Regions from separate parts of the Streptomyces sp. P9-2 genome, predicted to be linked through region 1. Evidence: riboswitches for the same ligand, from Rfam matches in the RefSeq annotation. Region 1 holds a riboswitch; the other holds the start of a gene.
The links. A riboswitch is a leader RNA that binds a small molecule or an ion and turns the genes downstream of it on or off. The one in region 1 is predicted to bind thiamine pyrophosphate.
Positions count from the first base shown of each region.

Region 2: it holds a riboswitch for thiamine pyrophosphate, as region 1 does, so the genes downstream of both, ACQY0Z_RS22425 (thiamine ABC transporter substrate-binding protein) here and thiO (glycine oxidase ThiO) in region 1, are expected to answer to the same signal.

Region 1 is NZ_CP192633.1:3,218,594-3,233,850, forward strand. It holds gene ACQY0Z_RS14740 (2-hydroxyacid dehydrogenase) at 125-1,120, shown strand; gene ACQY0Z_RS14745 (anthranilate synthase family protein) at 1,072-2,952, opposite strand; gene ACQY0Z_RS14750 (trp operon leader peptide) at 3,059-3,115, opposite strand; gene ACQY0Z_RS14755 (class II 3-deoxy-7-phosphoheptulonate synthase) at 3,351-4,706, shown strand; gene ACQY0Z_RS14760 ((2Fe-2S)-binding protein) at 4,870-5,109, shown strand; gene bfr (bacterioferritin) at 5,216-5,734, opposite strand; gene ACQY0Z_RS14770 (sulfite oxidase-like oxidoreductase) at 5,919-6,566, shown strand; gene ACQY0Z_RS14775 (deoxyribonuclease IV) at 6,579-7,457, opposite strand; gene pknB (Stk1 family PASTA domain-containing Ser/Thr kinase) at 7,506-9,434, opposite strand; gene ACQY0Z_RS14785 (thiazole synthase) at 9,590-10,384, opposite strand; gene thiS (sulfur carrier protein ThiS) at 10,387-10,608, opposite strand; gene thiO (glycine oxidase ThiO) at 10,605-11,771, opposite strand; TPP riboswitch at 11,769-11,880, opposite strand; gene ACQY0Z_RS14800 (FAD-dependent oxidoreductase) at 11,976-13,211, shown strand; gene ACQY0Z_RS14805 (Rv2175c family DNA-binding protein) at 13,279-13,644, shown strand; gene thiE (thiamine phosphate synthase) at 13,996-14,655, shown strand; gene metF (methylenetetrahydrofolate reductase [NAD(P)H]) at 14,782-15,257, shown strand, end outside.
Region 2 is NZ_CP192633.1:4,858,408-4,873,664, reverse strand. It holds gene ACQY0Z_RS22445 (LAETG motif-containing sortase-dependent surface protein) at 206-874, shown strand; gene ACQY0Z_RS22440 (maleylpyruvate isomerase family mycothiol-dependent enzyme) at 940-1,737, opposite strand; gene ACQY0Z_RS22435 (ABC transporter ATP-binding protein) at 1,762-2,811, opposite strand; gene ACQY0Z_RS22430 (ABC transporter permease) at 2,811-4,517, opposite strand; gene ACQY0Z_RS22425 (thiamine ABC transporter substrate-binding protein) at 4,493-5,581, opposite strand; TPP riboswitch at 5,659-5,764, opposite strand; gene rlmN (23S rRNA (adenine(2503)-C(2))-methyltransferase RlmN) at 5,789-6,895, opposite strand; gene ACQY0Z_RS22415 (hypothetical protein) at 7,044-7,334, shown strand; gene ACQY0Z_RS22410 (IS481 family transposase) at 7,486-8,442, shown strand; gene ACQY0Z_RS22405 (pentapeptide repeat-containing protein) at 8,471-9,373, opposite strand; gene ACQY0Z_RS22400 (hypothetical protein) at 9,388-9,573, opposite strand; gene ACQY0Z_RS22395 (phosphatidate cytidylyltransferase) at 9,700-10,824, opposite strand; gene frr (ribosome recycling factor) at 10,824-11,381, opposite strand; gene pyrH (UMP kinase) at 11,502-12,260, opposite strand; gene tsf (translation elongation factor Ts) at 12,452-13,288, opposite strand; gene rpsB (30S ribosomal protein S2) at 13,443-14,321, opposite strand; gene ACQY0Z_RS22370 (M23 family metallopeptidase) at 14,704-15,257, shown strand, end outside.

The sequences.
Region 1 (15,257 bases):
GGCTGCGCAACACCCCCCGCACCGACACCGCGCACGGACCCAACCGGCCCAAGGCACCCCCACCCACGGCCCCGTATCCTCACGGAACAGGGAAGCAAACCACCCCAAACCCCCGGAGGGGCCCGTGGAGATCCTCGCCTTCGGCGTCCAGGCAGACGAAAAGCCCCTCATCACCCGCGCCTTCGCGAACCACCACCCCGTCCACCCCCTCGACGTCTTCCTCACCAACGACACCGCACCCATCGCCGCCGGCCACGAGATCATCTCCACCAGCGTCAACTGCGACCTCGGCCCGGACGTCCTCTCCAACCTCGCCACCGGCGGGACCCGGATGGTCGCCCAGCGCTCCACCGGCTTCAACAACGTCGACCTGGACGTCGCCGAACGCCTCGGCATCACCGTCGCCCGCGTCTCCTCCTACTCCCCGTACTCGGTCGCCGAGTTCGCCTGGACCCTCGCCATGGCGGTCAACCGCCGTATCGTCCGCGCCTCCACCCGCACCCGCGACTTCGACTTCCGCCTGAACGGACTCATGGGCCGCGACCTGCACGGCCGCACCGCCGGCGTCCTCGGCACCGGGAAGATCGGAGAGGCGTTCGCCCGCATCGCCCACGGCTTCGGCATGCGGCTGCTCGGCTGGGACGTCGCTGAGAACCCGGCCTGCCGCGAGCTGGGCATGACGTACGTCCCGAAGGAGCAGCTGCTCGCCGAGTCCGACCTGGTCAGCCTGCACGTGCCGCTGCTGCCGGAGACCCGGCACCTCATCGACGCGACCGCGCTGAAGACCATGCGGGACGACGCGATCCTGGTGAACTCCAGCCGGGGCGGCCTGGTCGACACCGCCGCCCTCGTCGACGAGCTGCGCGCCGGCCGCTTCACCGGCGTCGGCCTGGACGTGTACGAGGCGGAGGCGGGCCTGTTCTTCCTCGACAAGTCCCTGGAGGCCGTCGACGACGACACCCTGGCCCGCCTCGTCACCTTCCCCAACGTCGTGGTCACGTCCCACCAGGCGTACTACACCGTGGACGCGGTCGGCCAGATCGTCGCGACGACCGTGGAGAACGTCCTCGACTACACCGCCGGCCGCCGCTCCGAGAACGTGCTGGTGCCGCGCAGCTGACCCATCAGCTCCCGCACCACGGCCGCGCCGTTCAGGCTCAGCACCGACTCGGGGTGGAACTGCACGCCCGCGAAACCGGGACCCCGCACCGCGTGCACCTCGCCGTTCGCCGCGCGGCTCACCTCGACGCCGTGGGCGGCCAGCTCCCGCGCGGCCTCGTCGTCGCACGTCGCCACGAAGCTGTTGTAGAAGCCGACCGTCTCCGGCCGTCCGAACAGGTCGATCTCCGTCTGCGCCCCCTGGTACGGCACCTCCTTGCGGACGATGTCCAGGCCCAGCTCGGCCGCGATCAGCTCATGGCCGAGGCAGACGCCGAGCACGCCGTGCCGGTTGCCGGCGATCACCTCGGCGGTCAGCCCGCGCAGGAACCGCATCTTCGGGTCGGCCGTGTCCGAGGGGTCGCCGGGGCCGGGGCCCAGCACCAGCGGACCCTCGTGCGCGAGGACCGCCTCCCGCAGTCCCGGCTCGTCGTAGCGGCGCACGGTGACCTCCAGGCCGGCCGCCCGCAGCACATGGGCGAGCATCGCGGTGAACGTGTCCTCCGCGTCCACCACCAGCGCGTGCCCGGTGAGCGCGTCCGACCGCTCCTGCATCCGCAGCCAGAACGGCGCGAGCGAGGCCCGGCGCCCGTCGAGGGCGGCCCGCACGCGCGGATCCTCCGCCAGCTTCGGCCGTACGGCCTCCGCGCGCGGGCGTCCCGGGCGTACGCCCAGCGCGGCCAGCACCCCGGCCGCCTTGGCGTGCGTCTCCGCGACCTCCCCGGCCGGGTCCGAGCCGCGCACCAGCGTGGCGCCGACCGGCACCCGCAGGCGTCCGGCCGCGTCGATGTCGGCGGTGCGGATCAGGATGGGGGAGTCCAGCGTCTGGGCGCCGCCCTCGTCCCGGCCGATCAGGGCCAGCGCGCCCGCGTAGTAGCCGCGTCCGCCGGCCTCGTGCCGCTCGATCACCCGGCAGGCGTTCTGCACCGGCGAGCCGGTGACGGTCGCCGCGAACATCGTCTCCCGCAGCACCTCGCGCACGTCCAGCGAGGAGCGGCCGCGCAGCTCGTACTCGGTGTGCGCGAGGTGCGCCATCTCCTTCAGGCGGGGGCCGATCACCACGCCGCCCCGGTCGCCGACCGTGCACATCATCTTGAGCTCCTCGTCGACGACCATCGACAGCTCCTCGATCTCCTTGCCGTCGGCGAGGAAGCGGAGCAGGTGCTCGGGGGTGGGGCCCTCGGCGGGGTAGCGGTACGTGCCGCTGATCGGGTTCATCACGACGGTCCCGCCGGACGCGCGCACATGCACTTCGGGGCTCGCGCCCACCAGCGTGCGCTCTCCGGTGTGCACGACGAACGTCCAGTACGCGCCCCGCTCGCCCTCCAGCAGCCGCCGGAACAACGCGAGCGCGTCGGCCCGCCCGAACCCGGGGATCTCACCCTCGTACGTTCTGCGGATCACGAAGTTGGCGCCCTCGCCGCGGCCGATCTCCTCGTCGAGGACCCGGCCGACGATCCGCGCGTACTCCTCGTCGCCGACGTCGAAGCCGCCGCCCTCCACCCGCACGTCGTGCGCGGGAAGCGCCGCCAGGGCCTCGTCGAGGGGGATCTCGTGCCGCTCCTCGGGCGTCAGCACCAGCAGCGGGGTGCCGTCGTCGCGGACGTCGAAGCCGCGCTCGCGGATCTGCCGGAAGGGCACCAGCGCCAGACCCTCGTCGGGCAGGTCGGCCAGGCGGTCACGGGAGGCGACCGGCCCGATCAGCAGCTCCACCGTGTCGTGGTCGTGGCCGGGGGTGCGGCGGCGCAGCAGGGCGAAGGGGCGGTCCTCGTGCGGGAGCCGTGCCAGGTCCATGGGGCGTTCCTCGTTTCGTCGCTGTCGTGAGCGGTGAGGAACGGCCCCGGAAACCACCGAAGGCCGCCCCTCGGGCGGCCTTCGCGAAGTCGGTGCGTACGCGCAGTCAGTGGGCCGCCGGATGAGCGGTCCACCACCAGGTGCGGGTCGAGTGCGCGAACATGGACAGCACGCTACACGATGACAACCGGGACGCGTGAGCCTCGGCGTCGTTGCCCAGGGCGCTCCCCGCCGACGCCGGGATGGCCCGAAGCTCGAGACGCTGCTTCAGCTCGGCGCGGTGTGCTCCCCGCCCCCCGGGGATGGCGGATCCGGTCCGGTCCGCGAGGCCGGACGGGGCCGTCTCACTGGATGAGCGAGGCCAAAGGCACCCGAAGCGACCGCGTACTGTGGAGCTCGTGACCGTGAACGCTGATTCTCTGAGCGTCGCCGCACAGGCGACATGGCGAAACCTGCCCGCGGCGCAGCAGCCCGAGTACCCGGATGCCGAGGCTCTGCGCGATGTGATCGCGGACCTCGAGTCGTATCCCCCGCTGGTGTTCGCCGGCGAGTGCGACCAGCTGCGAGCCCGTATGGCGGCGGTCGCCCGAGGCGAGGCGTTCCTCCTTCAGGGCGGCGACTGCGCCGAGTCGTTCGACGCGGTGTCCGCCGAGCACATCCGGGCGAAGCTCAAGACGCTGCTCCAGATGGGCGCCGTCCTCACCTACGCCGCCTCCGTGCCGGTCGTGAAGGTCGGGCGGATCGCCGGGCAGTACTCCAAGCCGCGCTCCAAGCCGACCGAGACCCGTGACGGTGTGACGCTGCCGACGTACCGGGGCGACTCGGTGAACGGCTTCGAGTTCACCGAGGAGGCCCGGGTCCCGGACCCGGAGCGGCTGAAGCGGATGTACCACGCGTCGGCGTCCACGCTGAACCTGGTGCGGGCCTTCACCACCGGCGGTTACGCCGACCTGCGCCAGGTGCACGCCTGGAACCAGGACTTCGTGAAGTCGTCGCCGTCCGGCCAGCGCTACGAGCAGCTGGCGCGGGAGATCGACCAGGCGCTGAACTTCATGCGGGCCTGCGGCGCGGAGCCGGAGGAGTTCAAGACCGTCGAGTTCTTCTCGTCGCACGAGGCGCTGCTGCTCGACTACGAGTCGGCGCTCACCCGCGTGGACTCGCGCACGGGTCAGCTGTACGACGTCTCCGCGCACATGGTGTGGATCGGTGAGCGCACCCGGCAGCTGGACCACGCGCACATCGAGTTCGCCTCGCGGATCCGCAACCCGATCGGCATCAAGCTCGGCCCGACCACGACGGCCGAGGAGGCGCTGCAGTACATCGACCGCCTCGACCCGGAGCGGGAGCCCGGCCGGCTGACGTTCATCGTCCGGATGGGCGCGGACAAGATCCGCGACAAGCTCCCCGAGCTGGTGGAGAAGGTGACCGCGTCCGGCGCGACCGTGGCGTGGGTGACGGACCCGATGCACGGCAACACCTTCGAGGCCGCCTCCGGCCACAAGACCCGCCGCTTCGACGACGTGCTCGACGAGGTGAAGGGCTTCTTCGAGGTCCACAAGGAGCTGGGCACCCACCCGGGCGGCATCCATGTGGAGCTCACGGGTGACGACGTCACCGAGTGCGTGGGCGGCGGCGACGAGATCTTCGTCGACGACCTGCACCAGCGCTACGAGACGGCGTGCGACCCGCGGCTGAACCGCAGCCAGTCGCTCGACCTGGCGTTCCTGGTCGCGGAGATGTACCGGGACCAGTGACCGGCGGGGCCGGCTGATGGAAGTCGGGGGTGGGGCGTGTCTCACACGGGACGGCGCCCCACCCCCCTTTCGTGCCCGCGAAGGGCGTAGGTAAGGTTAGGTTTGCCTCACCGACGGAGGGTCGGTACGGCACGACCCAGATCTTCGTCGGGAGGTGACCCGCGTGTTCGTCTGCAGCTGTTTCGGCGTGACCGAGGAACAGGTGAAGAGCCACGCGGAAGCCGGTGCCTGCACGCCCCGGCAGATCGCCTCCGCCTGCAAGGCCGGCACGGACTGCGGCGGCTGCGTCCGGCGCATCCAGGCGCTGCTCGGCCGCGGCGCCTGCCCCCGGCGGCAGGTCATCGACCAGGGCGGGCAGCCGCTCGTGGCCGACGTCGCGCCGGAGGTCCCGGAAGCCGCCTAGCTCTTTCGTCTGGATCAGGCCGGCCGTGGGACGCGGTGCGTCTTGGCCGACGCCGGGGTGATCCGAACGAAAGGCCCTGGCGCGCCCCGCAGGTTCCCCGGCGCCGTCAGGGCGTCTTGAAGCCGTGCGTCCCGGGGCCCGAGGGGTCGGGCTGGGTCTGCTCGATCACCGTCGACAGGTAGAGCGCCTCGCCCAGTTTGTCGATCAGCTCCAGCTGGGTGTCCAGGTAGTCGATATGGTGCTCCTCGTCGGCCAGGATGGCCTCGAAGATGTTGGCCGAGGTGATGTCGTTCTTGTTGCGCATGACCTCGACGCCGCGGCGGAGCCGGTCGATCGCCTCGAGCTCGATCTCGCGGTCGGCCTGGAACATCTCGGTGACGGTCTGCCCGACGCGGACGTGGAACAGCCGCTGGTAGTTCGGCAGGCCGTCCAGCAGCAGGATCCGGTCGGTGAGCAGCTCGGCGTGACGCATCTCGTCGAAGGACTCGTCGCGGGTGTACTTGGCGAGCTTGTGCCAGCCCTTGTGGTCCTGGAGCTTGGAGTGCAGGAAGTACTGGTTGATCGCCGTGAGCTCGGCGGTCAGCTGCTCGTTGAGGAACTCGATGACCTCGGGATCGCCCTGCATGGCACGGGCTCCTTCCGCGTGGGGGAATGTGCGGGTCGGGGCGCATGATTGCATCGGCGCGGAAGATCTTCCAGTAAGTCTTGACTTAGTAAGTAATCCCACACTTGGTCCGTTATGGCCCTGAATAGCCGATTGTTCGGGGCCCGGTTCAGGAGCATGGCCACCGGTCTGTCAGGATGGAGACATGGGTCAGCCGGCGGAACGCGAATCGGGGGAGCGCGCGACACGAGGAGCGGCGGATCTCCAGCTCCCGCCGGGACAGCGGCTCCAGAAGGGCTGGCCGGTCACCCACTACGGGCCGGTCCCCAAGTTCCGCCCGGAGCGCTGGGAGTTCCGTGTCTTCGGCGCCACCGCCGACGGCGAGAAGCACCGCTGGACCCACGAGGAGTTCACGGCGCTGCCGTACACGACGGTCGAGGCCGATCTGCACTGCGTGACCAAGTTCAGCATGGTCGGCGCGGAGTGGGGCGGGATCCCGGCGCGCACGGTGGTGGAGATCGCCCCGCCCGCCCCGGACGTCACCCATGTGATGGTGTGGGCGGAGTACGGCTTCAGCTCCAACCTGCGGCTGGAGGACTTCACGTCCGAGCGCACGCTGTTCGCCACCCACAAGGACGGTGAGCTGCTCACCGCCGAGCACGGCTTCCCGCTGCGTCTGATCGTGCCGCACCTGTACGCGTGGAAGGGCCCCAAGTGGGTCCGCGGCGTGGAGTACATGACCGCCGACCGCCGGGGCTTCTGGGAGGAGCGCGGCTACCACAACGTCGGCGACCCCTGGAAGGAGCAGCGCTACTCCTACCAGGAGGAGCCCGGGGACGGCCCCGAGCTCTGAGACCCGGGGCTCTCAGCCCTCGCGGAGCTTCTTCAGCCGCTCCACGTCCGCCGCGTGCCCCTCCTTGCCGCCGGGCGTCTCGATCACCAGCGGCACACCCGCGGTCTCCGGGTGCGTCATCAGGTCCCGGAACGGGTCCTCACCGATGTGACCGGCGCCGATGTTGGCGTGCCGGTCCTTGTGGGCGCCGACGACGTCCTTGGAATCGTTGGCGTGGATCAGCTTCAGCCGTCCCGCGCCGACGGTCGCGGCCAGCTCGTCCAGGGTGCGGTGCGCGCCGCCGGGTCCCGCCAGGTCGTGCCCGGCCGCGAAGACGTGGCAGGTGTCCAGGCAGACGCCGAGCTTCGGATGGTCGTCCAGCTGCTCGACGTACGGGCCGAGGTCCTCGACCAGGGAGCACAGCGAGGCCCCCTGGCCGGCGGTCGGCTCCAGCAGCAGGTACGGGTCGTCGTCGCGGGTCAGCTCGTCCAGCAGAGGCAGCATGTGCTCCCGTACCTGCTTCAGCGCCACCGCGCGGTCACGGCCACCGGTCGCGCTGCCGGTGTGCACGACCACGCCGAGCGCGCCGATCTCCCGGCCTCGGCGCAGCGAGTGCCGCAGGGACTCCACCGACCGTTCCACGGTCGCCTCGGTGTGCGAACCGAAGTTGATCAGGTAGGGGGCGTGCACGTACGCCGGGATCGACGCCTCGGCGCAGGCCGCGCGGAACGCCTCGTCCTGGAGGGGGTTGCCGACGGGGGTGGCCCAGCCGCGCGGGTTGGCGACGAAGACCTGCACGGTCTCCGCGCCCAGGTCACGGGCGTAGGACAGGCCGACGGAGTGCAGACCGCCGGCCACGGGGACGTGACTGCCGATCGGGTTGCGGGCGGGGCCGGACGGGTGACTCTTCACCCGTCAAGGGTGTCACGGCCGCGCGTGTCACCCGGACGGCCCCCTCCGTCACCTGATCTTGAGGGTGATCGTCGAGCCCTTGGGCGCGGTCTCGCCGCCGTCCACCGACTGGTCCTTGACGGTGTCGCCGAACAGGCCCAGCAGGCCGCGGTCCTCCTTCACGCCGAACCCGGCGCCCTCCAGCTTCTCGCGGGCCTCGTCCACGCTGTCGCCGACGACGTCCGGCACCTCGACCATCTCCGGGCCCTTGGACAGGGTGAGGGTGACGGTGTCGCCCTCCGCGGCCTCTCCGCCGGCGCCCGGGGTCTGCCGGGCCACCTTGCCGGCGTCGTGCTCGGAGTGGACCCGCTCCTCGGCGATCTCCACCTCGAGCCCGGCCTCCTCCAGCTCGGCGCGCGCGTCCTCCGGGTCGTCGCCGGTGACGTCGGGCACGTCCACGGGGCTGCCCTTGCTGACGGTCAGCTTCACCGCCGTGCCCGCGCGGACCTTGGTGCCCTTGCCCGGCTCGGTGGAGATCACCGCATTCCTGGGCACGGAGTCGCTGAACTCGCGGGTCACCATGCCCGGCTTCAGGCCCTCGTCCTCCAGCAGCGACCGCGCCTTGTCCAGCGCGTAGCCGTCCAGGTCGGGCACGCGTACGGTCTGCGGACCCTTGGACACGGTCAGGGACACCGAGGCGCTGCCGCGGACGCGGACGCCCGCCGCCGGGTCGGTGCTGATGACCTTGCCCCGCTCGACGGTGTCGCTGTACTCCTCCTCGACCTCGCCCACGTCGAGCCCGGCCTCGGCGAGCCGGTCGCGGGCCTGCTGCTCGGTCTTCGACAGCACCGGCGGGACCTTGGTGAACTGGCCGGAGTTGATGTACCAGATGCCCGCGCCCAGGCCGAGCACCAGCAGCACGGCCACGACGATCGCGGCGGGGCCGCGCCGCACGGCCGTGCGGCGCCGGGGCGGCAGCGGGGGAGGGGACCGGAAGCGGCTGGTGCGGTGGACACGGTCCGCGCCGTCGTCGTCCTCGTTCACGGGGAGGGGGCGCGGCACGGTGAGCGAGCGTGGGATGACGCTGGTGCGGTCGTCGGCGTTGTCGTGCTCCGCGGACAGCGCCTGCGGGGGCAGCGCGTCCAGCTGCTCGTCGGTGAGCCGGGCGCGTGCCTCGCGGGTCACGGCGAAGAGCGCCACCGCGTCGGCCGGGCGGGCCCCCGCGTCGCGCGCGGTCGCCGCCGCGACCAGCGAGTCCAGCGCGGGCGCCAGACCCGGCACCACCTCGGAGGGCGGCGGCACGTCGTCGTGCAGGTGTTTGTAGAGGACGATCGCGGGCGAGTCGCCGTCGTGCGGCTTCTCGCCGGTCAGCATCTCGTAGAGCAGGATGCCGCAGGCGTACACGTCGACGCGGGGGTCGGCGGTTCCGTGCTCTATCTGCTCCGGGGCCAGGTACGACACGGTGCCCAGCACCGTGCCCGTGCTGTTGGTGACCGTGTCCACCGAGCGGACCAGGCCGAAGTCGGCGACCTTGACCCGGCCGTCGTCCCCGATCAGCACGTTCTCCGGCTTCATGTCGCGGTGCACGAACCCCGCGCGATGGGCGGCGCCCAGCGCGGCCAGCACCGGCTCCAGGATGTCCAGCGCGGCCCGCGCCTGCAGCGCCCCGCGCTCCCGCAGCACGTCCCGCAGGGTGCAGCCCGGGATGTACTCCATCGCCAGGTAGACGTACCCCCCGTCGGTGCCCTGGTCGAAGACCTGGACGACGTTGGGATGGGCCAGCCGGGCGACGGACTTCGCCTCGCGGATGAAGCGCTCCACGAAACTGGCGTCGGACGCCAGCGAGGGGTGCATCACCTTGAGCGCGAGGATGCGGTCGAGGCGGGTGTCCAGGGCCCGGTAGACCGTGGCCATCCCGCCGACGGCGATCCGCGCCTCGACGCGGTAGCGGCCGTCGAGCACCTGCCCGACCAGCGGGTCCTGAAGGGTCGTGTCCACGCAGCGAGTCTACGAGTCCGCGGTGACAGCCCCGGCCCGTTCAACCGCCGTTGGAGCGGACCTGTGACCTGTGTTACCCGACCGCGTCCGAAACACGGTCGGTGCGCGGGCCGGGAGGCGGGTCCGGCGGCGGGCCGGAACGCTGCCGTCCGGCGTCAGAACGCGGGCCGTTCCGGGTCCAGCTCCGCCCGGCCCTCGACCGGCGAGGACGCCTGCGCGAAGAGACGCCGGGGGATGCGCCCGGCCCGCCGCGCGAGCCGTCCCGCCTCCACCGCGCTCCGCATCGCGGACGCCATCAGCACCGGCTCCTGGGCGCGGGTCACGGCGGACGCCAGCATCACGCCCGCGCAGCCCAGCTCCATCGCCAGCGCCGCGTCCGACGCCGTGCCGGCGCCCGCGTCCAGGATCACCGGCACGCCCGCGCGCTCCACGATCAGCTCGAAGTTGTGCGGGTTGCGGATGCCGAGGCCCGAGCCGATCGGGGAACCCAGCGGCATCACGGCCGCACAGCCCACGTCCTCCAGCTTCCGCGCCAGCACCGGGTCGTCGTTGGTGTACGGCAGCACCGTGAACCCGTCGTCGACCAGCGTCTCCGCCGCGTCCAGCAGTTCCACCGGGTCCGGCAGCAGGGTGCGCTCGTCGGCCACGACCTCCAGCTTCACCAGGTCCGTGCCCAGGGCCTCCCGGGCCAGCCGCGCGGTGAGCACGGCCTCGCCTGCCGTGAAGCAGCCGGCGGTGTTCGGCAGCACCTCCACGCCGAGCTTGCGCAGCACCGACAGCACCGACCCCTGCACCGAGGGGTCCACCCGCCGCATCGCGACGGTCGTCAGCTCCGTGCCGGACGCCACCAGCGCCCGCTCCAGCACGTCGAGGCTCGGCGCCCCGCCGGTGCCCATGATCAGCCGGGACGTGAAGGTCCGGCCGCCGAGGACAAGGGGATCGTCGGCCATGGTCAGCCTCCTTGGACGGCGGTCAGGACCTCCACCCGGTCCCCTTCGGACAGGGGGGTGGCGGGCCACTGCGCGCGCGGGACGACGGTTTCGTTGAGGGCTGCGGCCACCCCGGAGGGCGCCGCGGTGAGCGACCTGACGACGAGGTCGAGGGCCGTGCCGGGCGGGAACTCCCGGGGCTCGCCGTTGACGGTGACGGTGACCGTGGTGACCGGGGCGTTCATACGGACTGCTCCGCGAGGACGGGGGCGCCGAAGCGCCGGGGGGTGAACGGGAGGGCCTCGTCGGGCAGCTCGCCGGTGGTCAGCACCCGCGCCATGGCGTCACCGGTGACGGGCGTCAGCAGCACGCCGTTGCGGTGGTGCCCGGTGGCGAGGAGCAGCCCGTCGAGGCCGGTCGGGCCGAGCAGCGGCGCGTTGTCGGGGGAGCCGGGGCGCAGTCCCGCGAGCGTCTCGGTCAGCGGCAGCTCGGTGAGGCCGGGCACCAGTTCGTGGGCGTCGCGCAGCAGCTCGTAGACGCCGCCCGCGGTGACCGTGGTGTCCCAGCCCATCTCCTCGCTGGTCGCGCCGATCACCAGCTCGCCGCTCTCACGCGGCACCAGGTAGACGTGGCTGCCGCGCACCACCGCCCGCACCGTGCGGCTCAGGAACGGCTCGGGGCGGTCCGGCATGGTCAGCCGCAGCACCTGCCCCTTCACCGGACGCACCGGGGGCAGCACCTCCGCGGGGATGCCCGCCAGCCGCCCGCTCCAGCTGCCGCCGGCCAGCACCACCTGGCCCGCGCCCAGCTCGTCGCCGTCCGCCGTGACCACGCCGGTGGCGCGGTCACGGCGGACGGTGAGCCGCTCGGCCCAGGCGCGGTGCAGCGTGACGCCGGCCCGCTCGCAGGCGGTCAGCAGCGCGGACGCCAGCCGGCGCGGGTCGATCTGGTGGTCGCCGTCCACCCGCAGCCCGCCGCGCACACCCGGCGCGAGCATCGGCTCCAGGCGCCGGCACTCCCGCCCGGTCAGCCACTGCGAGTCGAGGCCGGAGCGCCCGTGCAGGGCGTGCAGCTCGCGCAGATGGGCGCGGTCGTCGGCGTCCAGCGCCACGGCGAGGGTGCCGCAGCGGCGGTAGCCGAGGTCCTGGCCGGTGCGGTCGGACAGCTCGGCCGCGAAGTCGGGGTAGCGGCGGGCGGAGGCCAGGTTGAGGCCGAGCAGCGTCTGCTCGCCGTGGTGCAGTTCGGTGACGGCGGCCAGCATCCCGGCCGCCACCCGGGCGGCGCCGCCGCCCGGACCGGGGTCCACGACCGTCGTGGCGAGACCGGCCTGCGCGGCCCGCCAGGCCGTCACCAGACCGATGATCCCGCCCCCGACGACGAGGACGTCTGAGGTACGCGTGCGCGACATGGGCGTCCAGCCCCTCCCTTCGCCGGCATGACCCGGATCAGGTTCGTACGGTCGGAGGCCGCGAGCCTCCCTCTCAGCCCGGTGCGTCCGGGCTCCCGCGAGTGCGTGTACGCGAGCCACCCTAGCCCGCGCCGCGCCGCACCCGTAAGGGACCCCGCGCGGCAGCGGTCCGGCGCGGCGGGCACGGGTGTCTATGGTGAGCGGGTGAGCGAGCAGACGCAGGAACCGGGAGGGGCCGTGCCGCGCCGGGTCGTCGTGGCGGGCGCGGGCATGGCGGGCGTGCAGACCGCGGCGGCGCTGCGGGAGCGGGGCTTCACCGGCGAGGTGACGCTGATCGGCGCGGAGCCCCACCAGCCGTACGACCGGCCGCCGTTGTCCAAGGCGGTGCTGCTGGGCACCGCCGAGAGCTCCGCCTTCGACGTGGACTTCGACGAGCTCGGCATCGAACTGCGGCTGGGCTGCGAGGTGACCGGGCTGCGCCCCGGCGACCACGAACTGGACACCGAGGCAGGGCCCGTCCCGTACGACGTGCTGGTGATCGCCACCGGCGCGGAACCGCTGCGGCTGCCCGGCGCCGAGGGCGTGCCCGGCGTGCACCTGCTGCGCACCCTGGACGACGCCGTACGCCTGCGGCCGGTGCTCGCCGAGCGGCACGACATCGTGGTCGTCGGCGCGGGCTGGATCGGCGCGGAGTTCGCCACGGCCGCCCGGGAGGCGGGCTGCGCGGTCACCGTCGTCGAGGCCGAGGAGAGGCCGCTGGCGGGCGTGCTGCCCGCGGAGGTGACCGCGCCGATGACCGCCTGGTACGAGGAGGCCGGCGTCACACTGCGCACCCACGCGCGCGTGGCGCGCGTCGAGCCCGGCGCCGTGCTCCTCGACGACGGCACCCGGCTGCCCGCCGGCGCGGTCGTCGTCGGCATCGGCGCCCGCCCCGCCACCGCCTGGCTGGCCGGGTCCGGCATCGCCCTCGGCCCGCACGGCGAGGTCCTCGCCGACGAGCACCTGGCGACCTCCCTGCCCGACGTGTACGCGGTCGGAGACTGCGCCTCCTTCCCCTCCGCCCGCTACGGCGAGCGCCTCCTCGTCCACCACTGGGACAACGCCCTCCAGGGGCCGCGCACGGTCGCCGCGAACATCGTCGGCGGGCCCGGGGAGCGCGAGGTGTACGACCCGGTGCCGTACTTCTGGTCGGAGCAGTTCGGGCGGTTCGTGCAGTACGCCGGGCACCACGCGGCCGCCGACCGCACGGTGTGGCGCGGCGACCCGGCCGGCCCGGCGTGGAGCGTGTGCTGGCTGCGCGGGGACCGGCTGGTGGCGCTGCTCGCGGTGGGGCGGCCCCGGGACCTGGCGCAGGGGCGGCGGCTGATCGAGTCGGGCGCCGCGCTGGACCCGGAGCGGGTCGCGGACCCGGCGCGGCCGCTGAAGTCGGCGACCGTCTGACCGACTCGCCCGCGCGGTGGGACGGGGCTGGCTTCCGACTGTCGGTGGCAGGTGGCAGGCTTGTCCTGTGACCGAGATTGACGCAAAGATCGATGCTCTCGTCCCCGCCTGGCTCACCCTCCCCGACATCGCCGAGAAGCTCGGCGTCGAGGTGACGCGCGTCCGGCAGCTGGTCAAGGAGGGCCAGCTCATCGCCGTGCGCCGGGGTGAGAACCGCGCGCTGCACGTCCCCGCGACCTTCATCGACGGGGACAAGATCGTCAAGGGCCTGACCGGGACCCTGACGCTCCTGCGGGACGACGGCTTCACGGTCGAAGAGATGCTGGAGTGGCTTTTCACCCCCGACCCCAGCCTGCCGGGCACCCCCGCGCAGGCCCTCGCGGAGAACCGCGGCACGGAGGTGAAGCGCAGGGCCCAGGCCCTGGCCGTCTGACGCACGTTGCCCACGACGCCCCCAAGGGGCGGGGAACCGCGCGCTCAGCCCCCACGCACCCGCAGGGGCAGAACCGCGCGACGCCGGGCCCGCACGGTCCGACCGACGTTCCGGTGACCCCCTGAGGGGCGCCGGGAACCGCGTGCCAAGCCCCCACGCACCCGCAGGGAGCGAACGCCCCAAGGGGCGCGGGGAACCGCGTGCCAAGCCCCCACGCACCCGCAGGGACCCCCGACCGGGAGCGGCGTCGGCCGCCGCTCCCGGACCTCACCTGCCGCCAGGCACGACATAGGGTTCCGCCGACGGGCCCGCCCGGCCCGCCCACAGCGCGACCCACCCTGGGGGGAACCCATGCCCGACAACCCACGCACCCACCTCGCCGACGCCCGCGTCTACCTCTGCACGGACGCCCGCAAGCGCCAGGGCGACCTCCCCGACTTCCTGGACGCCGTCCTCGCCGCCGGCGTGGACATCGTCCAGCTCCGTGACAAGGGCATGGAGGCCGCCGAGGAGCTCGAGCACCTCGAGGTCTTCGCCGACGCCTGCGCTCGCCACGGCAAACTGCTCGCGGTCAACGACCGCGCCGACGTCGCCCACGCGGCCCGCGCCCACGTCCTCCACCTCGGCCAGGGCGACCTCCCCGTCCCCGCCGCCCGCGCGATCCTCGGCGACGGTGTACTCATCGGCCGCTCCACCCACGCCGAGGACGAGGCCGCCGCGGCCGCCGTCCAGCCCGGCGTGGACTACTTCTGCACCGGCCCCTGCTGGCCCACCCCCACCAAGCCCGGCCGCCTCGCGCCCGGCCTGGACCTCGTCCGGTACACGGCCGGGCTGGGCACCGACCGCCCCTGGTTCGCGATCGGCGGCATCGATCTCGCCAACCTCGACCAGGTGCTGGACGCCGGCGCCCGCAGAGTGGTCGTGGTCCGTGCCGTCACCGAGGCGGACGACCCGGGCGCCGCGGCCGCCGAGCTGGCCGGGCGGGTACGCGAGGCCGCGGACGCAGGCTGACCAGCACCGCCCCGAAAACCGCCGAGGCGTCTCAACTCTGTCCACACTGTGGACAGCAAGGCGGCAAATCAGACAAATATCCCGCTTCTGGTTGGGGCCCCGCCCACCCGTGGCTACGCTGCCCGTATGGCCCTCGGAACCGCATCCACCAGGACGGACCGCGCACGCACCGTGCGCGACATGCTCGCGACGGAGAAGCGGACGTACTCGTTCGAGTTCTGGGCCCCCAAGACGGAGAAGGGCGAGCGCAACCTCTGGAACGCGCTCCGCAGGATCGAGGCCGTCGCCCCCAGCTTCGTCTCCGTGACCTACGGCGCGGGCGGCTCCACCCGGGCCGGCACGGTGAAGGCGACCGAGCAGATCGCCGCCGACACCACCCTCACCCCGGTCGCGCACCTCACGGCGGTGGAGCACTCCGTCGCCGAACTGCGCAACATCATCGGCCAGTACGCCGACGCCGGGATCCGCAACATGCTGGCCGTCCGCGGCGACCCGCCCGGCGACCCGATGGGCGACTGGGTGCCGCACCCCCAGGGCCTCACCTACGCGGCCGAACTGGTGCGGCTCATCAAGGAGTCGGGCGACTTCTGCGTGGGCGTCGC
Region 2 (15,257 bases), 1.6 Mb from region 1:
CACGGCGCGTAAACGTGCGGGTGGTTAACAAATAGGCAAAGCCGGGGCCCCCGGTAGGCATATGCGTTGACACTACTTATGCGGCGCTTATAGACCTGAGAGCCTCATGGGAGTGCTGATCTTTCATCACCCCTCCCTCAACCCCCCGCATTTGCGCATCATGTAAAGGACAAACGTGGCAGTTCTGTCCGTATCACGCCGTACCGTGACCCGCTCCGTGCGCGCCCTCGGTGTCGTCACCGCGTCCGCCGCGCTCGCGCTCGGTGCCGCCGGCAACGCCGCGGCGTGCAACATCAACGAGTTCTCGGCCGAGGCCACGTGCGACGGTGACAAGGGTGTCATCACCGTCACCGACGTCGACCCGGCCGGCGTCCCCGCCACCGTGACCGTGTTCCTCCAGAACAACGGCGCCGACATCGAGAAGGTCGGCGAGCAGGTGGTCAAGGGGTCCAAGGAGGGCACCACCATCACCTTCGAGGAGGACTGGAAGCCCAACGCCGAGTACCGCATCCACGTGACGGCCAAGCCGTACGTGGACGAGGACATCAAGCCGAACCTGGTGACGCCGTCGACGCCGTGCAAGGAGGACGAGGAGACCCCGTCCCCCGAGCCGACGCCGTCGGAGGAGACCTCGGCCCCGGCCGAGGAGAGCGAGGAGCCCACCCCGGCTCCGTCGGAGAGCACGAGCGAGAGCGCTCCGCCGGCGGACACGTCGGACAACGCCCCGTCCCCGGCCGGTGAGTCCAACCTCGCCGAGACCGGCGCCAACTCCAACACCGGCATGATCGCCGGTGTCGCGGCCGCCCTGGTCGCGATCGGTGGTGGCGCGGTGTTCTTCGGCATGCGCCGCCGCGGCGCGAACAGCCAGCGCTGACGCCTCACGGAACGCCTGCGGCCCGTCCCCGAACCGGGGGCGGGCCGCTCGCCGTTGGCCCTTCCTCAGCCGAACGTGGCGCGCTCCAGCCAGTGTTCGAGCAGTGTGCGCTCGCCGAGCACCTCGATGCGGGAGTCGTCCAGCGGGATGCGGCGGTAGAAGGCGAGCAGCACCCAGGTGAGCGGCCCGCGCAGCGCGACCGTGGCCTTCTCGTGGCCGCGGCTCCAGGACACCCCGTCCTCGTCGAGCCGCACCAGCCACTCGGCGTTCAGCTCAGGAGCGGTGTCGGTGGCATGCAGATGGATCGTGCGCAGGGGGCCGCGCAGCCCGTGCACCTCGTCGTCGGGGATCGTCCGCTGCGCCCACTCCACGATCTCCAGCCACTCGTCGACCGCGTCGGCGGCCACCTCGGGCGCGACGTCGTAGGGCAGTCCGGCGGCGAGCGTGGCGTCCGCGCGGTGCACGGTCACCTCATGGGCCATACGGCGGGCCCAGAAGCCGGCGTTCTCGACGCCCGCCCAGCTCCACACCCGAGCGTCGGGCCCGGCCTCCCGCAGCGCGGTCACGACCAGGCCGCCGCTCTCCGCCAGCCAGGCGTCCAGCGCGGCGGCGTCCCCGCGCGCCTCGGGCCCCTCGAAGCCCGGCACGTCCTCCTCCTCGGCCTCCTTCTCGGCCCCGGTCCGCACCATCAGGGCCGCCCAGCGCAGGGCGCCGCCGAGGTGCCGTACGAGCTGCTCCACGGACCAGTCGGGCGTGGTCGGCACCGTGCGGGACAGGTCCGTCCCCGAGGTCACCACCGCCCTCAACTGCCCGATCTGGTGGGCGATCTCGTCGCAGTAGCGCGTGTGTGCGAGTCGTGTCATGCCGCACACCCTAGGCAGCGGCGTTCAGCCGAGCACGGCGATTTCCGCCGCGTCGAACTCCACGCCGGTGACGTCCCCGACCTCCGGGGCGTCCCGCAGGGCGCAGGCCGCCTCCAGCGGGGGCGCGTCCTCCGGCTGGAGGCGCACGGCGACATGGGTGCCGCGGAAGGTGCGCGCGGTCACCGTGCAGCGCAGCCCCTCCCCGGCCGGGGCCAGCCACACCCCGGCGGGCCGCACCAGCAGCGGCCGAGTGCCCTCGGGGGCGTCCCGCGGCACCGGCACCTTGCCCCAGGGGGTGACGGCGACGCCGTCGGCGACGGCCGCCTCGACGACGTTCTCGAAGCCGAGGAAGCGGGCCACGAACGCGTCGGCGGGCCGCTGCCACACCTCGAGGGGCGTGCCGGACTGGGCGATCCGTCCGTCGCGCATCACCACCACCCGGTCGGCCAGCGCGAACGCCTCGCCCTGGTCGTGCGTCACGGCCAGCACGGTGGTGCCCAACCGGCCGAACAGCTCGCGCAGTTCGACCACAAGGCGTTCCCTGAGCGACCGGTCCAGCTGGCCGAGCGGCTCGTCGAGCATCAGCAGCCGGGGGCTGGGCGCGAGCGCACGGGCCAGCGCCACGCGCTGCTGCTCACCGCCGGACAGCGCGGCGACGGCCCGCCCGGACGCCCCGGGCAGCCCGACCAGCTCCAGCAACTCCCGCACGCGCCGGGTCTGTTCGGCGCGCGGCGTGCCGTGCATGCGCAGACCGAAGGCCACGTTGCCGCCCACGTCCCGCTGCGGGAACAGCTGGTGGTCCTGGAACATCAGCCCGACGCCCCGCCTGTGCGCGGGCACGCCCGCCTGGTCCCGTCCGTCGAGCAGGATCCGCCCGGCGTCCAGCGGCTGGAGTCCGGCGACCGCGCGCAGCAGCGTGGACTTGCCGCTGCCGCTGGGGCCGAGGACGCAGACGATCTCGTGTTCGGCGACGTCGAGGCCGACGGCGTCCAGGGCGGCCCGGCCGCCGAAGCGGACGGTCGCTTCCTGGAGGCTGAGCAGGCTGTCGGTGGGCGTCGGGCTTTCGACGGACATCAGAACTCCCCCGTCCGGTCGGTCCGCAGCCGCTCGAGCACCAGCAGAGCCACGGCGCACACGATCATCAGAATCGTCGACAGGGCCATCGCCTGCCCGTAGTTGAGGTCCCCGGGCCGTCCCAGCAGCCGCGCCACGGCCACCGGCAGGGTCGGGTTGTCGGGCCGCGCGATGAACACCGTCGCGCCGAACTCGCCCAGGGACACGGCGAAGGCGAACCCGGCGGCGATCAGCAGCGCCCGCCGCACCAGCGGCAGGTCCACCTCCCGCCACGCCCGCCACGGCGACGCCCCGAGCACCGAGGCCGCCTCCCGCAGCCGCACGTCCACCGCCCGCAGCACGGGCAGCATGGTCCGTACGACGAAGGGGACGCCGACCAGAGCCTGCGCGAGCGGCACCAGGATCCAGGAGGCGCGCAGGTCCAGCGGGGGCTCGTCGAGGGCGATGAGGAAACCGAAGCCGACGGTCACGGCGGAGACACCGAGCGGCAGCATCAGCAGCGCGTCGAAGCCGCGTACCAGCCGTCCCGCGTCGCGCCGGGTCAGCGCGACGGCGGCGAGACCGCCGATCACCACGGCGATGGCGGTGGCGGCGACGGCGTAGCTCAGCGAGTTCCCGATCGCCTCGATCGGGGCGACCAGGAAGACCCCGCCGTCCGCCTCGGTCAGCGCCCGGTAGTAGGTGAGGCCGGCGCCGCCGAAGGAGCGCTGCACCAGGACGGCGAGCGGCAGCAGGAGGAGTACGACGACGGTGGCGACGACCCCGGCGAGCAGCGCCCACTGTCCGGCACCGCGCGGGCGGCGCGCGGTCACCGAGGCGTCGACCAGCCGCAGCGCTGTCTCGCGCCGCCGCACGGTCCAGGCGTGCAGGGCGAGGATGGCGCCGACGGCGACGAACTGGATCATCGTGAGGACGGCCGCCGTGGACAGGTCGAAGAGGTCGGCGGTCTGCCGGTAGATCTCCACCTCCAGGGTGGAGAAGGCGGGCCCGCCGAGGATCTGCACCACGCCGAACGAGGTGAAGGTGAAGAGGAAGACCATCAGCGCGGCGGCGGCCACGGCGGGCGCGAGCGCCGGGAGGGTGACCGTGCGCCAGGCGGTGAACCGTGAGGCGCCGAGCATCCGCGCGGCCTCCTCCTGCCGTGGGTCGAGCTGCGCCCACAGCCCGCCCACGGTGCGGACGACCACGGCGTAGTTGAAGAAGACGTGGGCGAGGAGGATCGCCCAGACCGTGGTGTCGAGGCGCACGCCCCACAGCTCGTCCAGCAGCCCGCCACGCCCGACGAGCGCCATGAACGCCGTGCCGACGACAACGGTCGGCAGCACGAACGGCACGGTGATCACCGCGCGCAGCACCTGTTTGCCGGGGAAGTCGAAGCGGGCCAGGGCGTAGGCGCCGGGCAGGGCGATCACCAGGGTGAGGGCCGTGGAGACGAGCGCCTGCCAGGTGGTGAACCACAGCACCTGGCGGATGTCGGACTGCGTGAGCACGTCCGCGATCCGCCCGAACTGCCAGCCGCCGTCGGCCTTCAGTCCCCGGGCGACGATCGCGGCGACCGGGTAGGCGAAGAAGACGGCGAAGAACACGGCCGGCACGGCCATCAGACCGAGCCGGGCCACGTTCCGCCGCCACCAGCCGGGGCGGCGCGGGCGCGCTCCGGGCGGGCTCACCTCGGGCGGGCTCACTTCAGTACGAGCGAGGTCCACGACTTGACCCACTGGTCACGGTTCTCGGCGATCTTCGCCGGGTCCATGGTCCGCGGCTCCTTCGCCTGCGGCCCGAACTTCACGAACTCCTCGGGCACCTGGGCGTCCTCGCGCACCGGGTACACGAACATGTTGAGCGGCATGTCCTCCTGGAAGGTCTTGCCGGCCATGAAGTCGAGCAGCGCCTTGCCGCCCTCGGGGTTCTTGGCGTTGCTCAGCAGGCCCGCGTACTCGACCTGGCGGAAGCAGGTGCCCTCGGCGACGCCGGTGGGGGCGGTCTCGGGCCGCGGGTCGGCGTAGATCACCTCGGCGGGGGGCGAGGAGGCGTACGAGACGACGAGCGGACGGTCGGCCTTGGCCTTCTTGCCGCCGGCCGACCCGGAGAACTCCTCGTTGTACGCCTGCTCCCAGCCGTCGACGACCTTCACGCCGTTGGCCTTCAGCTTCTTCCAGTAGTCCTCCCAGCCGTCGTCGCCGTACTCGGCGGCGGTGCCGAGCAGGAACCCGAGGCCGGGCGAGGAGGTGGCGGCGTTCTCGACGACGAGGAGATCCTTGTACGCGGGCTCGGCCAGGTCGTCGAAGGTCTTCGGCGGGGTGAGCTTCTTCTTCTCGAACCACGCCTTGTCGTAGTTGACGCAGACGTCACCGGTGTCGACGGGGGTGACCCGGTGCTTGCCCTCGTCGACCCGGTACGCGGGCAGGATCTGGTCCGATCCCTCGGCCTCGTAGGACTGGAAGAGGCCGTTGTCGAGGGCGCGGGACAGCAGGGTGTTGTCGACGCCGAAGAAGACGTCGCCCTGGGGGTTGTCCTTGGTCAGGATCGCCTTGTTCACGGCCTGCCCGGCGTCGCCGTCCTCGAGGACCTTGAGCTTGTAGCCGGACTGCTTCTCGAAGGCGGCGACGACGTCCTCGGACACCGCCCACGAGTTGTGACTGACGAGGGTCACGGTCGTGGAGCCCTCGCCGCCGGCGCCGCTGCCGTCCCCGTCGGACGACCCGCAGGCGGACAGCGTGACGAGCCCCAGCCCGACGGCCAGGACGGTGACCTTCTTGGTGATGCCCACTTGATTCCTCCTGGGGTGACCAGGAAGAGACGCGGCCCTGCCCGGAACCCCTGGGGGTCCCGGGCAGGGCGCAACAGCTCGAGTGATGACCGATCTCCCTACCCAGAATGACCTGGGCCAGGTTCGGAGGGTCTGCGGCCGGTGCCGCACTCTCAGCGCTGTGGCGCTCCCCTGTCGGAATATGCAGATGTGTTGACGCCGGTCAGACTACCGCTCGGTGGCGGCGAGCTGACCACACGCCCCGTCGATCTCCTGACCACGGGTGTCCCGGATCGTCACCGGCACACCGTGCGCGGCGATCGCCTCGACGAACGCCTTCTCGTCCTCGGGCCGCGACGCGGTCCACTTGGAGCCGGGCGTCGGGTTGAGCGGGATGAGGTTGACGTGCACGGGACGCCCCTTGAGCATTCGCCCGAGCCGGTCACCGCGCCACGCCTGGTCGTTGATGTCCCGGATCAGCGCGTACTCGATGGACAGCCGGCGCCCGGACTTCGCCGCGTACGCGAACCCGGCGTCGAGCACCTCGCGCACCTTCCACCGCGTGTTCACGGGGACGAGGGTGTCGCGCAGCTCGTCGTCCGGGGCGTGCAGGGAGATCGCGAGGCGGCACTTGAAGCCCTCGTCGGAGAACCGGTGGATGGCCGGGACAAGGCCCACCGTCGACACGGTGATCCCGCGCTGGGACAGCCCGAGCCCGTCCGGCTCGGGGTCGGTGAGCCGCCGGATGGCGCCGACGACCCGGTTGTAGTTGGCGAGCGGCTCACCCATGCCCATGAACACGATGTTGCTGAGCCGCGCGGGCCCGCCGGGCACCTCGCCCTCACGGAGGGCGCGCATGCCGTCGACGATCTGGTGCACGATCTCGGCGGTGGACAGGTTCCGGTCCAGCCCGGCCTGCCCGGTCGCGCAGAACGGGCAGTTCATGCCGCAGCCGGCCTGCGAGCTGATGCACATGGTGACCCGGTCCGGGTACCGCATCAGCACGGACTCGACGAGCGTCCCGTCGAACAGCTTCCACAGCGTCTTGCGGGTGGTCCCCTGGTCGGTGGACAGATGCCGCACGACGCTCATCAGCTCGGGAAGCAGCGCTTCCCGCAGCTTCCCGCGGGACCCGGCGGGGATGTCGGTCCACAGCTCCGGATCGTGCGCGTACCGCGCGAAGTAGTGCTGCGAGAGCTGCTTGGCACGGAACGGCTTCTCACCGACCGCGACAACCGCCTCCTTGCGCTCGGCAGGCGTGAGATCGGCAAGATGCCGCGGCGGCTTCTTGGCTCCGCGCGGCGCGACGAATGTAAGTTCTCCGGGCTTAGGCATGGCTGTACCAGTGTCGCAGATCGAATCGCGTGACCTGCGGGTGTCGGGGGCCACACCTGTCGGTGGGGGTCGTGGCTGATCGGACGGGCTGTGCGGTGGGTCACCGGAGGAGACGTTCGCGTGCCACGATCTTCCCCGGGGAGGTGCGATGGTCCACGTGGTCCTGCCGGCGCTGACGGCCGTCGCCCTGGGCATGGTGGGGCTGGGCGTGGCGGGGCTCACCACCGGCTGGATCCACCCATGGGAGCGGGGCCGGGTCCTGCGCCTCGTGCCCCACGGACTGGGCCACATCTTTTCGGGGTGCGGCTTCTTCTGCTTCTGCGTGTTCTTCCTCTTCGCGCTGTCGGATGAGTTCTCGCTGAAGTCGCTCGCAGGAGGAGCAGTCCTCTTCTCGATCGGGGTTGTGCTGCGTGGCGTGGCCGCCTTCCCGGACCGCTGAACTGCGTACGTCACGCCCCTCGGTCGACCTGCCGGGCCTCTAGCTGTGTTGTCCGGGGACGTTGGTGACACGCGTGCTGGGTTCTTGAACGGGTGAGGGCCTCCGGGTTCGGTGTGGATTGCGACATCTGCACCGATCCGAGGAGGCCCTCGTGCCCCACCGTAATGCCCCGCTGACCGAGACCGGGCGTCTTCGCCTGGCCCGCTGTGTCGTCGACGACGGCTGGCCGCTGCGCCGGGCTGCCGAGCGTTTCCAGGTCAGCCACACCACCGCCGCCCGCTGGGCCACCCGCTACCGGCAGCTCGGCGTCGCCGGAATGAACGACCGCTCCAGCCGGCCCCACCACCAGCCCCGCAGGACGCCGGCCGAGATCGAGATGGAAGTCCTCCGGCTCCGGCGCGAACACCGCATCGGCCCGCTGCGGCTGGCCGTCCGGTGCCACATCGCGGCCTCCACCGCCCACCGCATCCTCCAGCGGCACGGCCAGCCGCCTCTGAGGGCCCTGGACCGGGCCACCGGCGAACCCGTCCGCCGCTACGAACGCGCCCGACCCGGCGAACTGGTCCACATCGACGTCAAGAAGCTCGGCAGGATCCCCGACGGCGGCGGCCACAAGACCCTCGGCCGGGCCGACGGCCACCGCAGCCGGACCAACGGCGCCGGCTGGGCCTACCTGCATACCGCCCTCGACGACCACAGCCGGATCGCCTACACCGAGGACCTGCCCGACGAGACCGCCCCGACCTGCGCAGCTTTCCTCGTCCGGGCCACGGCCTACTTCGCATCGCTGGGCATCCGCATCGAGCGGGTCCTGACCGACAACGCCTGGGCCTACAGCAAGAACACCTGGCGTGACACCTGCCGCGACCTGGGCATCAGCCCCCGCTGGACCAGGCCTTGGCGGCCCCAGACCAACGGCAAGGTCGAACGCTTCCACCGCACCCTGCTCGACGAATGGGCCTACCAGCGGCCCTACACCTCAGACCACGAGCGCAGGGAAGCGTTCACCGACTGGCTGCACTGGTACAACTACCACCGCCCCCACACCGGCATCGGCGGCCACCCACCAGCCAGCCGCGTCACCAACCTGCCCGGTCAGCACATCTAGCGGGGCGGGGGCCGACCCCGAGGGCTCCTCACTCGGGGGCGCGCAGGTCCGTGGTAGCCGCCAGCACCGCCCCCGTCAGGACGGCGTCGGTCAGGTCCGCGCCTGTGAGGATCGCGTTCGTCAGGTTCGCGTCGGTCAGGTCGGCGTATGTCAGATCCGCGGCGGTCAGGTCCGCGCCGCACAGCAGCGCACCGCGCAGGTCCGTGTCCGTCAGGGCCGCGTCGCGCAGGACGGTGTCGGTCAGGTTCGCGTGGCTCATCGTCGCGTTGCTCAGGTTCGCGTCGGTCAGGTCCGCGCCTGACAGGATCGCGTGGCCCAGACCCGCGCCCGTCAGGTTCGCACCCGACAATTCCGCGCCGGTCAGGTCCGCACCCGTCAAGTCCGCGCCGTGCGCGTCCGCGTGGTTCAGGTCAGCGGCCGTGAGGCTCGCTCCACGCAGGTCCGCGCCGCACAGGTTGAGAGGGTCCTCGCTGTACGGGCGCCGGGGGCGGCCGAGATCTGCGGCCTCCGGGACCGCTTCCGCAGGTGGCTCCGCCGCGCGCTCCGTGATGGCCTCCGCCGTGTACTCGAGCGCTCCGGCCGGGGCGTCCGGGCAGGCCAGGTAGAGCAGTCCGCGCAGGCGGGCCGCGTGCTCCGCCCGCTCGTCGTCCGTCAGGTCGCCTCCGGCACGGGCCGGCGGCCGAGGGAGGGGTGCCTGAGGCCTCACGCAGATGGGACAGCGGTGACCGGGCACGTTGTCGACCGCGAGCAACAAATGGACGGCCTCGTGCTCGGCCGCCTGCGAGGGCACCGCCCCCGCGATCACTGCGATCAGCCGGGCGAAGTGCCGCTTCGCCCGCTCCCAGTCAGGCGCGGCCTCGCCGAGACGGCGGTGACAGGCACCGAACGCCAGCACGGCGGCCCTGACGGACGCGCCGCCCCGCTCGCGCACCTCGGCCAAGGTGCTCAGCGCGGCGCCTCCGTACGCGCCCCCCGCTGCCTGACGTACCGCGAGATCACGAACACCAGCGAGGCCAGCAGCGCGCCGAACCAGATGGTGATCTCCATCCCTCCCATACCGCTGCCGAGCGCCAGCAGCACCAGCGCGAAGACGGCGACGACCAGCACGACATTCACGATCAGGCTGCGCACGGTGTGCCCCTCACGGTGTGTATGACCAACCCCGTGATCATGATCGCAGGTCGCCAGAGGCGTGTACACAGCACTCGGGCCCCCGTCCGAGAGGACAGGGGCCCGACGACAGCGAGGACGCGAACCTCAGCCCGCCCCCACGAAAAGCGCCAGCAGCAGCCACACCACCGGCGCCGTCGGCAGGAGGGAGTCCAGGCGGTCCATGATGCCGCCGTGGCCCGGCAGCAGCGTGCCCATGTCCTTGATGCCCAGGTCCCGCTTGATCATCGACTCGCCGAGGTCGCCCAGCGTCGCGCTGGCCGCGACCGCGAGGCCCAGCAGCAGGCCCTGCCACCACTGGCCGTCGTCGATCAGGAACTGCATGCACAGCGCGCCCGCCGCCATCGAGAAGGCGACCGCGCCCAGCAGGCCCTCGCGGGTCTTGCCCGGGCTGATGCGCGGGGCGAGCTTGTGCTTGCCGAAGCGCCAGCCGACCGCGTACGCGCCGGTGTCGCTGACCACGGTGAGCAGCAGGAAGGTCAGCACGCGCCACGGGCCGTCCTCGGCCTTCAGCAGCATCGCGACGAACGTCGCCAGGAAGGGGACGTAGAACGCGGCGAAGACACCGGCCGTGACGTCCTTGAGGTAGCCCTCCGGCGGCGCCGTCATGCGCCACACCAGCACCGCCAGCGTGGTCAGGGCCATGGCGATCCACGCGCCCTCGGCGCCCCGGGCGTACCCGGCGACGACCATGGCCGCGCCCCCCAGCGCCAGCGGCACGAGGGGCGCCTTGATCCCCTTGCGCTCGTCCAGACGCGTCGTCAGCTCCCACAGGCCCACCACGACGGCGACCGCGATCACGCCGACGAAGACGGCCTTGACGAAGAACAGGGACGCGACGATCACCGCGCCGAGTCCGACGCCGACGCCTATCGCGGCGCCGAGGTCCCGCCCCGCGGTCTTCTTCTGCGGTGCGGGTGCCGGCTGCGGGGCGTGGGGCATGGGCTCCGGATTCTGCGGCACCTCCCCCGGCAGGGGGCGGGCCCGCGTCGGCTCGTCTCGGAACAGGGGGCCGCTCAGCCGAGCAGCCCCCCGGTCCGCATCCTGGTCTCCGCCGTGTTCGGGTACATCAGGCACGATGGGCATGGGCCGCGTCTGCTGTGCTTGGTGCGCATCGTACGCGGGACCCGCCGGGACAGCTCCCGGGCCGGGTCCCTGGTCGGACGGCCCCCAGTACCCGGTCTGCGGCGTCCCCCAGGAAGAGTCGTTCATCAGACCTCGAGCAGCTCCGCTTCCTTGTGCTTCAGAAGCTCGTCCACCTGAGCGACGTACTTCGCCGTGGTGTCGTCGAGCTCCTTCTCCGCACGGCGGCCCTCGTCCTCGCCGACCTCGCCGTCCTTGATCAGCTTGTCGATGGCTTCCTTGGCCTTGCGGCGCACGGAGCGGATCGAGATCTTCGCGTCCTCGCCCTTGCCCTTGGCGACCTTGATGTACTCGCGCCGGCGCTCCTCGGTCAGCTCGGGGAACACCACCCGGATGATGTTGCCGTCGTTGCTCGGGTTGACGCCCAGGTCCGAGTCACGGATCGCCTGCTCGATGTTGCGCAGGGCGCTCTTGTCGAACGGGGTCACCACGGCCATGCGCGGCTCGGGCACGGAGAACGAGGCCAGCTGGTTGATCGGCGTCGGCGCGCCGTAGTAGTCGGCCACGATCTTGTTGAACATCGCCGGGTGCGCACGGCCGGTGCGGATCGCGGCGAAGTCCTCCTTGGCGACCACGACGGCCTTCTCCATCTTCTCCTCGGCCTCGAGGAGGGTCTCTTCGATCACCACTTGCTCCTGCGTGTCTTGAGTAGGCCCGGCTGCGGTCCTCGGTCGGGGCGGCGGCCGGCTGCGTCGCGTCTTCTTCCTGCACGGTTCACGACCGGCAGGACATTGTCCATCCCCCGGTCAGTTGTGCCCGGGCTGGTCGCCCACCAGCGTGCCGATCTTCTCACCCTTGACGGCGCGGGCGATGTTGCCCTCCTGCAGGAGTTCGAACACGACGATCGGGAGGCTGTTGTCACGGCAGAGCGTGACGGCCGTGGCATCGGCGACCTTGAGGTTCCGGGTGATGACCTCGCCGTAGCCGAGGGCGTCGAACTTGACGGCGTCGGGGTTGGTCTTGGGGTCGGAGTCGTAGACCCCGTCGACACCGTTCTTGCCCATGAGGAGCGCCTCGGCGTCGATCTCGAGGGCGCGCTGCGCGGCGGTGGTGTCGGTGGAGAAGTACGGCATGCCCATACCGGCGCCGAAGATGACCACGCGGCCCTTCTCCAGGTGGCGCACGGCGCGCAGCGGGATGTAGGGCTCGGCGACCTGGCCCATGGTGATGGCCGTCTGCACACGGCAGTCGACGCCTTCCTTCTCCAGGAAGTCCTGGAGGGCCAGGCAGTTCATCACGGTGCCGAGCATGCCCATGTAGTCGGAACGGGCGCGGTCCATGCCGCGCACCTGGAGCTCGGCTCCGCGGAAGAAGTTGCCGCCGCCGATCACGATCGCGATCTGCGCGCCGTCGCGTACGACGGCCGCGATCTCACGGGCGATGGCGTGCACCACGTCGGGATCGACGCCCAGGCCTCCGCCACCGGAGAAGGCCTCTCCGGACAGCTTCAGCAGAAACCGGCCGCGCACTTTGCCGTCGTCGCTCTTCTCAGCCTTGGTCGTCATGGTCGAATCCCGCCTCTTTCACGTGTTGCACATACGAAGAAGGCCATTGCCGGTGGGGCGTGTTTCGCATCCCATGCGGCAATGGCCTCCTCGTCAGATCTGCTGTCGCCCGGCACGCGCGCGTGCGTGGACGCATGTCCGAACGACTGCTGTCGACCCTATCGGGGTCGCGCGTCCGTCGCGGTGCGGACTCAGATGCCGACCTTGATGCGCGAGAAGCGCTTCAGGGTGACACCGGCCTCGTCCAGCACCTTCTGGACGGACTTCTTGTTGTCGAGCGCGTACGGCTGGCCGAGCAGCGTGGCGTCCTTGAAGAAACCGTTGAGACGACCCTCGACGATCTTGCCGATCGCGGCCTCGGGCTTGCCCTCGGCGCGGGTGGTCTCCTCGGCGATGCGGCGCTCGGACTCGACGACCTCGGCCGGCACGTCCTCCTTGGAGAGGTACTTCGGCGCGAAGGCGGCGATGTGCTGGGCGACGCCCTTGGCGATCTCGGCGTTCGGCTTGTCCAGCTCGACGAGCACACCGATCTGCGGGGGCAGGTCGGGCATCGTGCGGTGCATGTACGCCGTCACGTAGCCGTCGGCGAACTGCGCGAAGCGGTCGAGGACGATCTTCTCACCGAGGTTGGCGTTGGCCTCGTCGACGAACGCCTGGACGGTCTTGCCGGCCTCGATCTCCGAGGCGAGCAGGGCCTCGAGGTCGGCCGGGGAGGTCTTGGCGACGTGCTCGGCGATCGCCGTGGCGACGGCCTGGAACTTCTCGCCCTTGGCGACGAAGTCCGTCTCGCACTTCAGCTCGACGATGACACCGGAGGAGTTGTCGTCGGCGATGACCGAGACCACGGCGCCGTTCTCGGCGGAGCGGCCCTCGCGCTTGGCGACGCCCTTCTGGCCCTTGATGCGGAGCGCCTCGACGGCCTTCTCGACGTTGCCGTCGGCCTCGTCCAGCGCCTTCTTGCAGTCCATCATGCCGGCGCCGGTGAGCTCCCGGAGCTTCTTGACGTCGGCGGCGGTGTAGTTCGCCATGAGTCTGTGAATCTTTCTCGAAGTCTGGAGGTTCGAAGAGCGGCGGGGCGGGACCGCTTCGTGGGCAGGTCCCGGGCCACCGCCGGTCTACGGGTGAACGGCGGGAGCGGACGTCATGTCACCGCTCCCGCCGTCATCGGCTCTGACGGAGCGGTCAGGCCTGCTCGGCCTTGGGCTCGGCCTCGGCCTGCGGGGCCTCGGCGGCGGGGGCCTCAGCCGGCTTCTCGCCCTCGGCGGCGGCCGGAGCGGCCTCGTCGGCCTTCTTCTCGCCCTCGAGCAGGTCGCGCTCCCACTCGGCCAGCGGCTCGCCGGCGGCCTTCTCGCCCTTGCCCTCGGCGCCACCGCTGCGGGCGATGAGGCCCTCGGCGACGGCGTCGGCGATCACGCGGGTGAGCAGGGTGACGGAGCGGATCGCGTCGTCGTTGCCCGGGATCTTGTAGTCGACCTCGTCGGGGTCGCAGTTGGTGTCGAGGATGGCGACGACCGGGATGTTGAGCTTCCGGGCCTCGCCGACCGCGATGTGCTCCTTCTTGGTGTCCACGATCCAGACGGCGCTGGGCACCTTCTGCATCTCGCGGATACCGCCGAGGGTCTTCTCCAGCTTCGCCTTCTCGCGGGAGAGGACCAGCAGTTCCTTCTTGGTGAGGCCGGAGGCGGCCACGTCCTCGAAGTCGATCTGCTCGAGCTCCTTGAGGCGCTGCAGACGCTTGTAGACGGTCGAGAAGTTGGTGAGCATGCCGCCCAGCCAGCGCTGGTTGACGTAGGGCATGCCGACGCGGGTGGCCTGCTCGGCGATGGCCTCCTGCGCCTGCTTCTTCGTGCCGACGAACATGACCGTGCCGCCGTGGGCCACGGTCTCCTTGACGAACTCGTAGGCGCGGTCGATGTACGACAGCGACTGGAGCAGGTCGATGATGTAGATGCCGTTGCGCTCCGTGAAGATGAAGCGCTTCATCTTCGGGTTCCAACGACGGGTCTGGTGACCGAAGTGGACGCCGCTCTCCAGCAGCTCCCGCATCGTGACGACGGCCATGGCCGTATCTCCTTGAATTTCTCGGTTGTGCCGCGGGGGCCGGACGGCTCCCGCGCCTGACGCCCACGACGCGCCGTGCCACGAAGGACCGAGGGGCGCTGACACCGGGCCACGGCCGTGACCGGTCCCGATGTCGGGGCGTGCGAAGTCGACCCGGTGGCCCGGGTCGCCACCAGAAGTGTACGGGACCCGCGGGGTGCCGGGTGACGCCGTTGTCCACAACCCGGCCGTCCGTCCACAGGTCCCGGCGGAGATCACCTCCTCGGGAGACGCTTCCGCCATGCGAGGACCGGTACGGAGCGAGGGACGTGGGTGGCGTGAACGGGCCGAAATGGCTGATGGGAGCGGGCGGGGCGGTTGGCCGAGGCGGTGCGTGCGGCTGGTGCTGGTGGTGGCCCTGACGGTGGTGACACTGCTGGCGCCGCCGGCCTCACGGCTGTTCGCGGCGGGAGCGGGAGGGTCGCCGACGGCCGTCGTCGGGGCGCTCCCCGCCGCGGACGACGAGGCCGTCCCGGCCGTCGGCCGTACGTGGCCGGTGGGGGTACGTCCGCGGGTGCTGCGCGGCTGGGAACCGCCGGCGAGTGCCTACGGGCCCGGACACCGGGGTGTCGATCTCGCGGCGGCTTCGGGGACGCCGGTACGGGCGGTGGCGGACGGCCGGGTGTCCTTCGCGGGCCGGGTGGCCGGGAAGGGGGTCGTGTCGGTGGAGCTCGCCGGCACCGGGGATCCGCCGCTGCGTACGACCTACGAACCCGTCCGCTCCTCGGTGCCTCAGGGCGCGGAGGTGACGGCGGGCGAGGTGATCGGCACGGTGGAGGCGGGCGGCTCCCACTGCGCGGCGCCCTGCGTCCACTGGGGTCTGCTGCGGGACGAGACCTACCTGGACCCGCTCTCGCTGCTGCCCCCGTGGCTGCTGCACCGGGGTCCGTCGCGGCT